2 regions of the Quadrisphaera oryzae genome follow, and region 2 is predicted to be linked to the other one. Evidence: predicted binding sites of a transcription regulator. Region 2 holds the regulator's gene; the other holds the start of a gene.
What was found. Region 2 encodes LexA, which represses DNA repair genes until DNA is damaged. Its sites were predicted from a motif close to TCGAACANNTGTTCGA; they were not measured.
Positions count from the first base shown of each region.

Region 1: H7K62_RS23350 (LysM peptidoglycan-binding domain-containing protein) is a predicted target of LexA. The motif match lies at 3,798-3,813, and genes of this name have one in related genera.

Region 1 covers NZ_JACNME010000019.1:53,246-58,930, forward strand. Annotated here, with positions in the region: gene H7K62_RS20885 (phosphotransferase enzyme family protein) at 1-843, opposite strand, end outside; gene H7K62_RS20890 (aspartate aminotransferase family protein) at 967-2,301, shown strand; gene H7K62_RS23345 (LysM peptidoglycan-binding domain-containing protein) at 2,411-3,019, opposite strand; gene H7K62_RS23350 (LysM peptidoglycan-binding domain-containing protein) at 3,139-3,762, opposite strand; gene H7K62_RS20905 (DNA polymerase IV) at 3,908-5,410, shown strand.
Region 2 covers NZ_JACNME010000005.1:40,479-46,163, reverse strand. Annotated here, with positions in the region: gene H7K62_RS11115 (NAD(P)/FAD-dependent oxidoreductase) at 1-830, shown strand, start outside; gene H7K62_RS11110 (Nramp family divalent metal transporter) at 891-2,381, shown strand; gene lexA (transcriptional repressor LexA) at 2,378-3,061, opposite strand; gene H7K62_RS11100 (purine-cytosine permease family protein) at 3,158-4,627, shown strand; gene H7K62_RS23840 (glycoside hydrolase family 2 protein) at 4,575-5,685, opposite strand, start outside.

The DNA.
Region 1 (5,685 bases), on a different contig from region 2:
CGGCGCGTACGGCTCGTGGTCGACGAAGCTCAGGGCCGCCGCGAAGTCGTAGAGGTAGAACCCGAAGCCGCAGTCGTCGAAGTCGATGACCGTCAGGGCGCCACCGGCCCCGGCCATGATGTTGGAGGGCCGCAGGTCGGCGTGGATCAGGCCCCGGTGCTCACGGGTCGCCGGGAGGTCGGCCAGCAGCTCCAGCGCACGGTCCTGCGCCCTCGCGAGCAGCAGCTCGTCCTCAGCCCGCTGGACGGCGGCCTCCCACGGGCCCCAGCGAGCCGTGGGGCCCACCAGGTCCGGCAGGTCCCACGTGAACCGCTCGAAGGCGTGCGGCAGCTCCCAGGACCGCGCGTGCTGGTGGAACCGCGCCGTCCACCGGCCGATCGTGCGGTAGCACTCGGCGGGGTCGTCGAGGTCCTCCAGCGGGGACCCCTCCACGAACCGCGTCGACACGCACGCCCACCCGTGCCCGCGGGTGTCCTTGACGACGGCGGTGAAGCCCCCGCGGACCGTCGGCACCGGGTCGATGAGTCGCACCTCGTCGAGCGCGTGCAGCGCTCCCAGCCAGGCGATCTCGCTGGCGATGGCGGCCGGTCCGCCCACGTACCCGGGCTGGGACACGCGGACCACGCCCACGGGGCGCCCGTCGAGGTCCAGCCGGAAGGTGGCGTTCTCCGAGACCGTGATGAGCGGCATCTCCACCCGCATCGGCTCCAGCCCCCACGCGGCGCAGACGCCGCGGTGCAGCCAGTACGGGGCCGGGGCGCCCTTGCCGAGCGCGTCGAAGGCGTGCAGGGAGACGTCGGTGCTGGGCTGCTCGACGAGCTCTGCGCGAGTGGTGGCGGTCACACCCGGATCGTGACCACCGCGGGACCTCCTGGGAGCTGGCGAAACAGGTCCTTAACGCGGCTCCCCCAGACTCCGCCCGTGACCGCTCCGCCGACGACCCCGCCGACCACCCGATCCACGATCATGGACACCAACAGCTTCCGCCCGGAGGAGGCCGACGGCGTCGACGAGCGGACCCTGGCGCTCGCGCGCCGCCGCTCGCAGCTGCTGGGCCCGGCGTACCGCCTCTTCTACCGCGATCCCGTGCACCTCGTGCGCGGCTCCGGGTCGCACCTGTTCGACGCTGACGGCGAGCGCTACCTCGACGTCTACAACAACGTCGCGAGCGTGGGGCACTGCCACCCGCGGGTGGTGGCCGCGGTCCAGGAGCAGGTGGCCACGCTCAACACCCACACCCGCTACCTGCACGAGGCGGTGCTCGACTACGCCGAGGACCTCCTGTCCACGGCTCCCGACGAGATCAGCCAGCTGATGCTGCTGTGCACCGGCTCGGAGGCCAACGACCTCGCCGTCCGGGTCGCCCAGGCGCACACCGGCGCCCGGGGCGTGGTCATCTCCTCGGAGGCCTACCACGGCAACACCGACACCGTCTCCCAGCTGTCGCCGGCGCTCGGCACCGCGCAGCCGATCGGCCCCTGGGTGCGCACGGTGCCCGCGCCCGACCCGCGCCTCGCCGCGGCCGAGGGCTCCGACGACGTCGCCGCCTGGTTCGCCGCGAAGGTCGCGGCGGCTGCCGACGAGCTGCAGGAGGCCGGTCACGGCGTCGCCGCGCTGCTCGTCGACTCGATCTTCTCCTCCGACGGCGTGTTCCCCGACCCCGCCGGGTTCCTCGCGCCGGCCGCGGCCGCGGTGCGCGCCCGGGGCGGCGTGGTCATCGCCGACGAGGTCCAGCCCGGGTTCGCCCGCACCGGGCGCGCCTTCTGGGGCTTCGCGGGCCACGGGCTGGTCCCGGACCTCGTCACCACGGGCAAGCCGATGGGCAACGGGATCCCGGTCTCGGGCCTGCTCGCGCGCCCCGAGGTGCTGGCGTCCTTCGCCGACCACCTGCCGTACTTCAACACCTTCGGCGGCAACCCCGTGTCCGTGGCGGCCGCGCAGGCCGTGCTCGACGTCATCCGGGACGAGGACCTGCAGGGCAGCGCTCTGAGGGTCGGGGCGGCGCTGCGGGACGACCTGCGCACCCTCGCGGCCCACAGCGACCTCCTCGGCGAGGTCCGCGGGTCGGGTCTCTACACCGGCCTCGAGGTGGTCGACCCGGACACCGGCGCCGGGTCCACGGCGCTGGCCCTGGACGTGGTCGAGGCGCTGAGGCAGCGGCGCGTCCTGACCTCCGTCTGCGGGGCCGGTGGGGACGTGCTCAAGCTGCGGCCGCCGCTGGTCTTCTCCCACGAGGACGGCGCGTGGCTCCTGGAGGCGCTCGAGGACGCCGTGCTGGAGGTGGGCCGGCGCCGCCGGTGAGGCGGACCCCGGTCAGCCTCCCGTGACGCGCAGCAGGGGCGCCCGGGTGTCCCGGGCGCCCCTGCTGGACCGGTGTCGAGGTGGGTGTCGAGGTGGGTCCGGCGGTGTGTCAGACGGACAGGACCGCACCGACGCTGAGCCGGTCCGGGTCGGCGCCGATGACGGCGGCGTTCGCCGCGTGCAGCGACTGCCAGCTGGTGCCGGTCGACGCGGCGATGCTGGAGAGGGTGTCGCCGGGCTGCACGGTGTAGCCCGCACCGCTGCCGGAGCGGTCGGCGGACCGCGAGGCGGCGGGCGCCTGCCGGGAGGCCGAGACCTCGCTCGCGGCGCTGCCCTGCGCGTCAGCGCTGCTCAGGCCGAGCTTGGCGGAGCAGGCGGGCCAGGCGCCCCATCCCTGGGCGGCGAGGACCTTCTCGGCCACGGCGATCTGCTGCTCGCGGCTGGCGAGGTCGGCGCGTGAGGCGTACTGCCCGCCGCCGAAGCCGGTCCACGTGCTGGAGGTGAACTGGAGACCGCCGTAGAAGCCGTTGCCCGTGTTGGTCGACCAGTCGCTGGTGGACTCGCAGGCGGCCAGGCGGTCCCACGTGCTGGCGGAGGCCGCCTGGGCCGCGGTGCCCGAGAGGGCGACCAGGGGTGCTGCTGCCAGGGAGGCTGCTGCTGCGAGGGCGAGCAGGCGACGGCGGGAGCTTCGGACCGGGGCGTGTGTCTGCTGGGTCATCAGGGCTTCCACCCTGACACAGATGACCCAGAGTGTCGAAAAGAGCCCCGGGAAGCCCCTACCGTCACTGCTAGTAGTCGCCGGGTGGGCGACGAGCCCCGCAGCGGCGGTGGTGCAGGTCAGACGGACAGGACCTGGCCCGCGAAGATGCGGTTCGGGTTGCTGCCGATCACGGAGGCGTTGGCCGAGTAGACGGCCTGCCACGTGGTGCCCTGAGAGGCGGCGATCTTGGCCAGGGTGTCGCCCGCGGCCACCGTGTACGTGCCGCCGGTGCGGTCCGCCGAGCGGGAGGCTTGCGGGGCGCGCTGGGCGGCGACGTCGGACGCGGCCGGAGCGGCCCCGGCCGAGCCGGCCTTGTCGGCGCTGCCGAGCCCGAGCTTGGGCGAGCACGCGGGCCAGGCGCCCCAGCCCTGGGCGGCGAGGACCTTCTCCGCCACGGCGATCTGCTGCTCGCGGCTGGCGAGGTCGGCGCGGGAGGCGTACTGCCCGCCGCCGAAGCCGGTCCACGTGCTGGAGGTGAACTGGAGACCGCCGTAGAAGCTGTTCCCGGTGTTGATGGCCCAGTTCCCGGTGCTCTCGCACTGGGCGAGGCGGTCCCAGGTGTCCCCCGTCGCGGCTGACGCCGGGGCCGCCACGGCGACGACGGGGGCGGCGGCGACGGCGGCGGTGGCCGCGACGCCGAGGGCGCGGCGGGTGATGCGGCTCGGCTGGGGCTGGGCGCGGTGGCGGGCGTTGCGGCTCACGGGTGACCTCCGTGTCGACGGTGCTCCGGTCCCGGTCGCACTGCTGCTCGACCGGGCGTTCGCCCACAACCTACGGACGCGGTGTGCGTCCGTGGGTGCTTTTGGGCGAACTTGTGGACGACGCGGTGCGGACTACCGTCGTCGTGTGCCTCCGGACGGCCCTGAGCACACAGATCCGCGCAGCCCGCAGGGCAGCGCCGACGCCGGTGCCGCCCGTGCGCCCGGCCGGACCGTCCTGCACGTGGACCTCGACGCGTTCTACGCAGCTGTGGAGCAGCGCGACAAGCCCTCGCTGCGCGGCAAGCCCGTGGTGGTGGGCGGCACCGCCTGGCGCGGGGTGGTGGCCACCGCCTCCTACGAGGCGAGGGCCTTCGGCGTCGGCTCGGCGATGCCTACGGCCGCGGCGCGGCGCGCCTGCCCCTGGGCGGCCTACCTCGCCCCGCGCTTCGCGGCGTACCGCACGGCCTCGGCCCGGGTGATGGAGCTGCTGGCCGACCTGGCCGGTCCACCCGGGCTGCTGGAGCCGCTCTCGCTGGACGAGGCCTACGTGGACCTCAGCGGCTCCTCCTCCGGGCCTGACGACGAGGGCGTGCTGGCCGCCGTCGTCGCCTTCCGGGAGCGGGTGCGCACCGAGGTGGGGCTGACGGCCTCCGTGGGCGTCGGCACCAGCAAGCTCATGGCCAAGGTGGCCTCCGACCTGCGCAAGCCCGACGCCCTGCTCGTGGTGCCGGCCGGCGCGGAGCGCTCCGTGCTGGCGCCGCTGGGCGTGCGGGCGCTGCCCGGCGTGGGACCGGCCACCGAGTCCCGCCTGGCGGGCCTCGGCGTCAGCACTGTGGGCCAGCTGGCGGCCACCGACGAGCGCGAGCTGGTCTCCGTGCTCGGGCGCGCCGCGGGGACGGCCCTGCACGCCGCGGCGCTGGGGGTGGACCCGCGCCCCGTGGTGCCGGAGCGGGAGGCCAAGTCGGTGAGCGCGGAGGAGACCTTCCCCACCGACGTGGTGGACCGAGCCGTGCTCGCGGCGGAGCTGCACCGGATGGCCGGGCGCGTGGCCGAGCGGCTCCTGGCCTCCGGCGTCCGGGGGCGGACCGTCACGGTGAAGGCGCGCCGCTACGACTTCACGGCCCTGGCCCGCTCGGCCACCACCGCGGGCGGAGCGGGCGTGGCCACGGCGGAGGAGATCGCCGCCGCTGCCGCTCCGCTGCTGGCCGCCATCGACGCGACGGGTGGCCTGCGCCTCCTGGGCGTGGGGGTCTCCGGCCTGGTCGGCGCGCTCGACGGGCTGGACGACCCGGTCCAGGGTGACCTCCTCGCCGACCTCCTCGCCCCGTCGACCCTGCCCGGGCAGTCAGCTGGTGCCGACGGCCCCGACCAGACCGACGAGCACGGCGCCCCCGCGGACGCCCCCGAGGACGCCCCCGACGACGACGGGGTGGTCCCGCCTGCGTCGGCGCGACGCGGCGCCGCTGCCGTGGTGTGGCGCCCCGGCCAGGACGTCCTGCACGCCGAGCACGGAGCCGGCTGGGTCCAGGGCTCCGGCGTGGGTCGGGTGACGGTGCGCTTCGAGGGACCTCGCACCGCGGTCGGTCGGGTGCGCACGTTCGCCGTGGACGACCCCGCGCTGAGCGAGGCCGACCCGCCCGTGTGGTGACCCAGCTCGACGGGATCAGGGCAGGCATCCGTTCGTGGGGCTGCTGTTCCACGTGGGGCGCATGTGGCGAGTCGTGCGCCTTCTGGTCGGATCATGGGGCACACTGGTGCGTGCGCGGCAGAGTCCGACGCGCCGGGCCCGAGGGCCCGCGCCGGACCGCCCACCCGATCACCTCCCGCGCCGCGCCGGCGTGACGCCCCGGCGGGAGGTGGCCAGCCACCAGCGCCGAGGCGGACGCCCGCGCGCCGGACCGGCCTGCGCCGCGCCTCGCGCGC
Region 2 (5,685 bases):
CCACCGACCGGGGCGCCGTCCTGCGCCGGGCTCGCGTGCGCGACGTGCTGCAGGACGGCGCCGGGGTCGGCGTCGTCCTGTCCGACGGGGAGCTGGTCCGCGCCCGCGTCGTGGTGGGGGCCGACGGCGCCCACTCGGAGGTGCGGCGGGCCCTGGGCCCGGCGGCCGTGCCGCCGCAGAAGCGGGGGACGACGGCGATCGCGGTGCGCGCCTACGCGCCCGTGCTGCCCGAGCACGACGGCGTGCAGGTGCTCGCCTTCTCCACCGACACCGACCGGCCCAGCTACGCGTGGTCCTTCCCGGTCGGGGACGGGCGCGCGAACGTCGGGTTCGGGCAGCTGGTGGACTCGCGCTCGAGCGCGGGGCAGACGCCCACGCGCGCGCGGCTGCTGGAGCGACTCGAGGAGCTGCTGCCGGGGACCACGGCCGGCGCCGAGCAGGTGGCCGGGCACCCGCTGCCGCTCTCGACAGGTCGCAGCGGTGTGTGGTCGGTGGGCAGGGTGCTGCTCGCGGGCGACGCGGCCAGCCTCGTCAACCCCGTGACGGGGGAGGGCATCTACTACGCGGTCCTGTCCGGCGTGCTCGCCGGGCGCGCGGCGCTCGGAGGTGGCCGCTACGACCGCATGCTGGGCGAGGCGCTGGTCGGGCACCTGCGGCACACGGACCTCGCGGCCCGGCTGGTCCGCAGCGACCGGCTGCTGCACGCGGCGCTGCGCGCCTCGGCCCGGGACACCGGCGTCTTCGACGACGTCGCCGACATCGGCCTGGCCCGCGGACGCCTCACGCGCCGCGTGGTGACGGGGATGGGCCGGGCCCTGCTCGCCGGCTGATCCTCGAGCGAACCGCCACCTGGAGTGGCGGTCCGCTGTGACCTGCGCCACGTTGGGGTGATGTCGACCCGCGACGACGCGGCCGGTCAGCGACCGACGAGCGCCACCCCCTCCGCCAGCACGTCAGTCCTGGACCCCTTCCGCGGGTCGACGCTCGCGGTGCCGCAGGTGCGGGCGCTGCCGAAGCCGCCGAGCCGGTGGCTGCCGCTCATCGGGCCGGGCATCATCGCCGCCGGCGTGGGGCTGAGCAGCGGCGAGTTCGTGCTGTTCCCCTTCATCGCCTCGCAGGTGGGGCTGGTGTTCGTGTGGGCCGCGGTGGTGGGGGTGGTCACGCAGTACTTCGTGACCATGGAGATCGAGCGGTACGCCCTGGCCACCGGCGAGACGGCGGTGACGGGCTTCAGCAGGTTCTGGCCGCACTGGGGCCTGGTCTTCGCCGTCCTCACCTACGGCGCCAACCTGTGGCCGGGGTGGGCCACGAGCTCGGCGACGCTCATCAGCTTCCTCACCGGCGGGACACCGCGGTTCATCGCCATCGGCCTGCTGGTGGCCATCGGGCTCATCCTCACCCTCGCCCCGGTCGTCTACGTGGCGCTGGAGAAGATCCAGATGGTCAAGGTGGCCGCCGTGCTGCTGCTGCTCGTGGTGGGCGCCGTCGCGGCCATCTCGGCGACGGCGTGGCGCGACGTGCCGACCATCGTCACGCAGGCCGGCTTCCCCGCGGCCGAGCTGGGGTTCGCCACCCTCTTCGGCGCCATGATCTTCGCCGGCGCCGGCGGCGGGCAGAACCTCGTGCAGTCCAACTGGATCCGCGACAAGGGCTTCGGCATGGGGCACTACGTGCCGCGGCTGCAGAGCCCCGTCACCGGTGAGCCGGAGGCGGTGCCCAGCACCGGCTACGTCTTCCGCGTCGAGGGCCCCGAGGGGGAGGAGAACCTGCGGCGCTGGCGCGGGTGGTGGCGCTTCGCCAACGTCGAGCAGCTGAGCACCTTCGTCGCCATCACCGTGGTGTCGATCTTCTTCACCTCGCTGCTGGCCTACTCCACGGTCTTCGGCCTCGAGGACCTGCCGAGCGACATCCAGTTCGTCCGGGTGGAGGGCGAGCAGCTGGCGCAGGCCGTCGGCAGCTGGTTCGGCGTCTTCTTCTGGGTCATCGGGGCGTTCTCGCTGTTCGGCGCCGCGCTCGGCATCACCGACTACACCAGCCGCATGGCCGCGGACGTGCTCAAGACCAGCTACCTCAGGGGCGCCGACGAGAGCCGCCTCTACTTCTGGCTCACCTGGGGCCTCGTGGCGATCGGCATCGTGGTGCTGCTGGTCGGCTTCGACCAGCCGATCGCGCTCGTCGTCGTCTCCGCCACCGTCGGCGGTCTCATGATGACCATCTACTCGGCGCTGCTCATCGCCACCAACCGCCGGCTGCTGCCCGCGCCGCTGCGCGTCAGAGGTGTGCGGCTGGCGCTGCTGGTGGCCGCCATCCTCATCTACGGCACGGCGACCGTGCTGACCATGGCCCAGCAGCTGCCGAAGCTGCTCGGCTACTTCGGCTAGAGCGAGCGCAGCACCGTGACGACGCGGCCCAGGACGGTCGCGTCGGTCCCGTCGATGGGGGAGTACGCGTCGTTGCGGGGGAGCAGCTGCACCCGGCCGCCGCGGCGCTGCAGCACCTTGACCGTGGCCTCGCCGTCGATCATGGCGGCGACCACCTCGCCGTTCTCGGCGACGGGCTGGCGGCGCACCACCACGTAGTCGCCGTCGCAGATGGCGGCGTCCACCATGGAGTCACCGACCACCCGCAGCGTGAAGAGCTCGCCCTCGCCGACCAGCTGGCGGGGGAGGGCGAAGACGTCCTCCACCTCCTGCTCGGCCAGCAGCGGCGCACCCGCCGCGATGCGGCCGACCAGCGGCACGAAGGCGGTGTCCTCGCTCTCCGGCACCACGGGGACGGCGGGGCCGCCCTCCTCGCGGCCCGCTCCGCGGCCGGCGTCGACCACCTCGATGGCGCGCGGGCGGTTGGGGTCGCGGCGCAGGTAGCCCTTGCGCTCGAGCGTCACCAGCTGGTGCGCGACGCTGCTGGGGCTGTGCAGCCCGACGACCTTGCCGATCTCCCGCATGCTCGGCGGGTAGCCGCGGCTCGAGACCGACTCGCGGATGGTGTCGAGGACGGCCCGCTGCCGGCTGGTGAGGTCGTCAGCTCGGCTGGAGGTCCCCTTCGGGGCTGTCGTCGCCACGAACGCAGCGTAGTGGATCGAGCACGCGATCTCAAACAGGCGTTCGACCCGCGTCGGGGTCTCGGCCAGGGGGCGCGCAGACCGTACTGTTCCGTCGTGTCCGTCGTGCCGCAGCAGGAGACGCCCTCGCTCTCGAGGGTCGAGGTCAACGGCCTCAACGTCATCGACGAGTCCGAGCGCCGCGGGAAGCCGTCCAGCCTGTTCTGGCCGTGGTTCGCCGCCAACGTCTCCGTCTTCGGCATCGCCAACGGCGCGTTCGTGCTCGGCTTCGGGGTCAGCTGGTGGCAGGCGCTGCTCGCGGGTGTGGTCGGGATCGTGGCGTCGTTCCTCCTGTGCGGGCTCGTCGCCCTCGGCGGCACCCGCGCGTCCGCGCCGACCATGGTGGTCTCGCGCGCGGCGTACGGCGTCCGCGGCAACAAGGTCCCCTCGGCCATCAGCTGGCTGCTCACCGTCGGGTGGGAGACGGTCCTCGTCTCGCTGGCGGCGCTGGCCACCGCCACCGTGTTCACGACGCTGGGCTGGGGCGGCGGAGCGGTCACCAAGGCGGTCGCCCTCGTCGTCGTCGTCGCCCTGGTGGTGGGCGCCGGGGTGCTGGGCTTCGAGGCGATCATGAAGCTGCAGGCCGTCATCACCTGGGTGACCGGCGTGCTGACCGCGGTCTTCCTCGCGCTGCGGGTGCCCGACCTCGACTGGGGCGCGATCACCTCGGCGCCGAACGGCTCCTGGCAGGCGCTGCTCGGCGCGGCCGTGTTCAGCATGACCCTGTTCGGGCTCGGGTGGGTCAACGCCGCCGGCGACTACTCCCGCTACCTGCCCCGGCACTCCTCCCGCCCCGGCGTGGTGTGGTGGACGACGTTCGGCGGCGCCGCCGCGCCGCTGGTGCTGCTGGGCTTCGGGGTGCTGCTCGCGGCCTCCTCGCCGGCGTTCGCGGAGGGCGCCGGCACCGACCCCATCGGCGCCCTGGCCACCGGCCTGCCCACCTGGTTCCTCGTGCCGTTCGCCGTGGTGGCGGTGCTGTCCCTGGTGGGCGGCGCGGTGCTGGACATCTACTCCTCCGGCCTGGCGCTGCTGTCCCTGGGGCTGCCCGCCCCGCGCTGGGCGGCCGCCCTGGTGGACGGCGCGCTCATGGTTGCCGGCGCGGTGTACGTGGTCTTCGTCTCCGCCGACTTCCTCACCCCGTTCCAGGGGTTCCTCATCACCCTCGGGGTGCCGATCGCCGCGTGGGCGGGGGCGGCCGTCGCGGACCTGGTCCGCCGCTCCGGCGCCTACGACGACGCCGCCCTCTTCGACCCCGCGGGCCAGTACGGCTCGGTGCGCTGGGGGGCCGTGGCGCTGCTGGTGGCGTCGTCCGTCCTCGGCTGGGGGCTGGTGGTGAACACCAGCGCCACGTGGCTCGCCTGGCAGGGCTACCTGCTGGGGCCGGTCGGCCTGGGCGGGAAGGACGGCCCGTGGGCCTACGCCAACCTCGGGGTGCTCGCCGCCCTGGCCGTCGGCTTCGTGGGGCAGCTGCTCCTCACGCCGTCGGCGAAGAAGACCCTGCGGACGGGGGCGCTGGCTCGCCGGTGACCAGCGCGCGCAGCTGCGCCAGCGGCAGCTTGGGCGTGCGGTCCTCCGTGACCAGGCCGTTGGCCTCCTGCAGCGTGTCGGCCAGCTGCGTGTAGCACCACCCGACCAGGCCGCCCGCCTCCACGCACGCGTTCGCCGCGCCCAGCAGGTCGCCCAGGCGGCGGGCGTAGTCGCCGGCGTCGGAGGCGGTCGAGTACCCCCACGTCGCGCCCTCGGGCGCCGCTGCGCCATCGACGGCGGGCGTGAAGCGCACCCCGCCGAACTCGCTGAGCACCAGGGGCCGCTCCTCGGCCGCGACGTCGCCGCGCCCGCCGGCCACCCGCAGGCGCCGGCCGTTGGCGCTCACCCGGGCCGAGGACGACGACGGCGAGGGCACGCCCACCAGCGCCGCGGCGGCCTCCGGCGAGCCGTAGCGGCGCACGAGCACCTCCCCGGAGTCGGTGTAGTCGTGCACGGTCCAGAGGTCGGAGTCGGTGTGCTCCCACCCGTCGTTGCTGATGACGGGCCGGGTCGGGTCCAGCGCGCGGGTGAGGTTCGCCAGCGCCGTCGCGTATGCGCGCTCCCCGGCGGAGACCGCGATGTCCTGCACGCCCCAGCTCTCGTTGAGCGGCACCCACGCCACCACGCTCGGGTGGCTCGCGTCGCGGCGGACCACCTCCAGCCACTCCGCCGTCAGCAGGGAGACGGCGCGCGAGGTGTGGGCGTAGGCGCCGGCCGTCTCGGCCCAGACGGTGATGCCGAGCCGGTCGCACCAGTGCAGGAAGCGCGGGTCCTCCACCTTCTGGTGGATCCGCACCGAGTCGAACCCCAGGTCGGCCAGCAGCTGGGCCTCGGTGCGCAGCCGCGCGGCGCTGGCGGCCAGGTGGGTGTCGGGCCACCAGCCCTGGTCGAGCACGCTCCGCAGCGTGCGCGGGGTGCCGTTGAGCAGCAGCTGCCCGGCGCCCACCTGCACCGAGCGCATCCCGAGGTAGCTGGCGACGGCGTCCAGCTCGGCGCCAGCACCGGCCGGTGAGGCGGGCCCCCGGGTCAGCAGCCGCACCTGCGCGTCGACGAGGTGG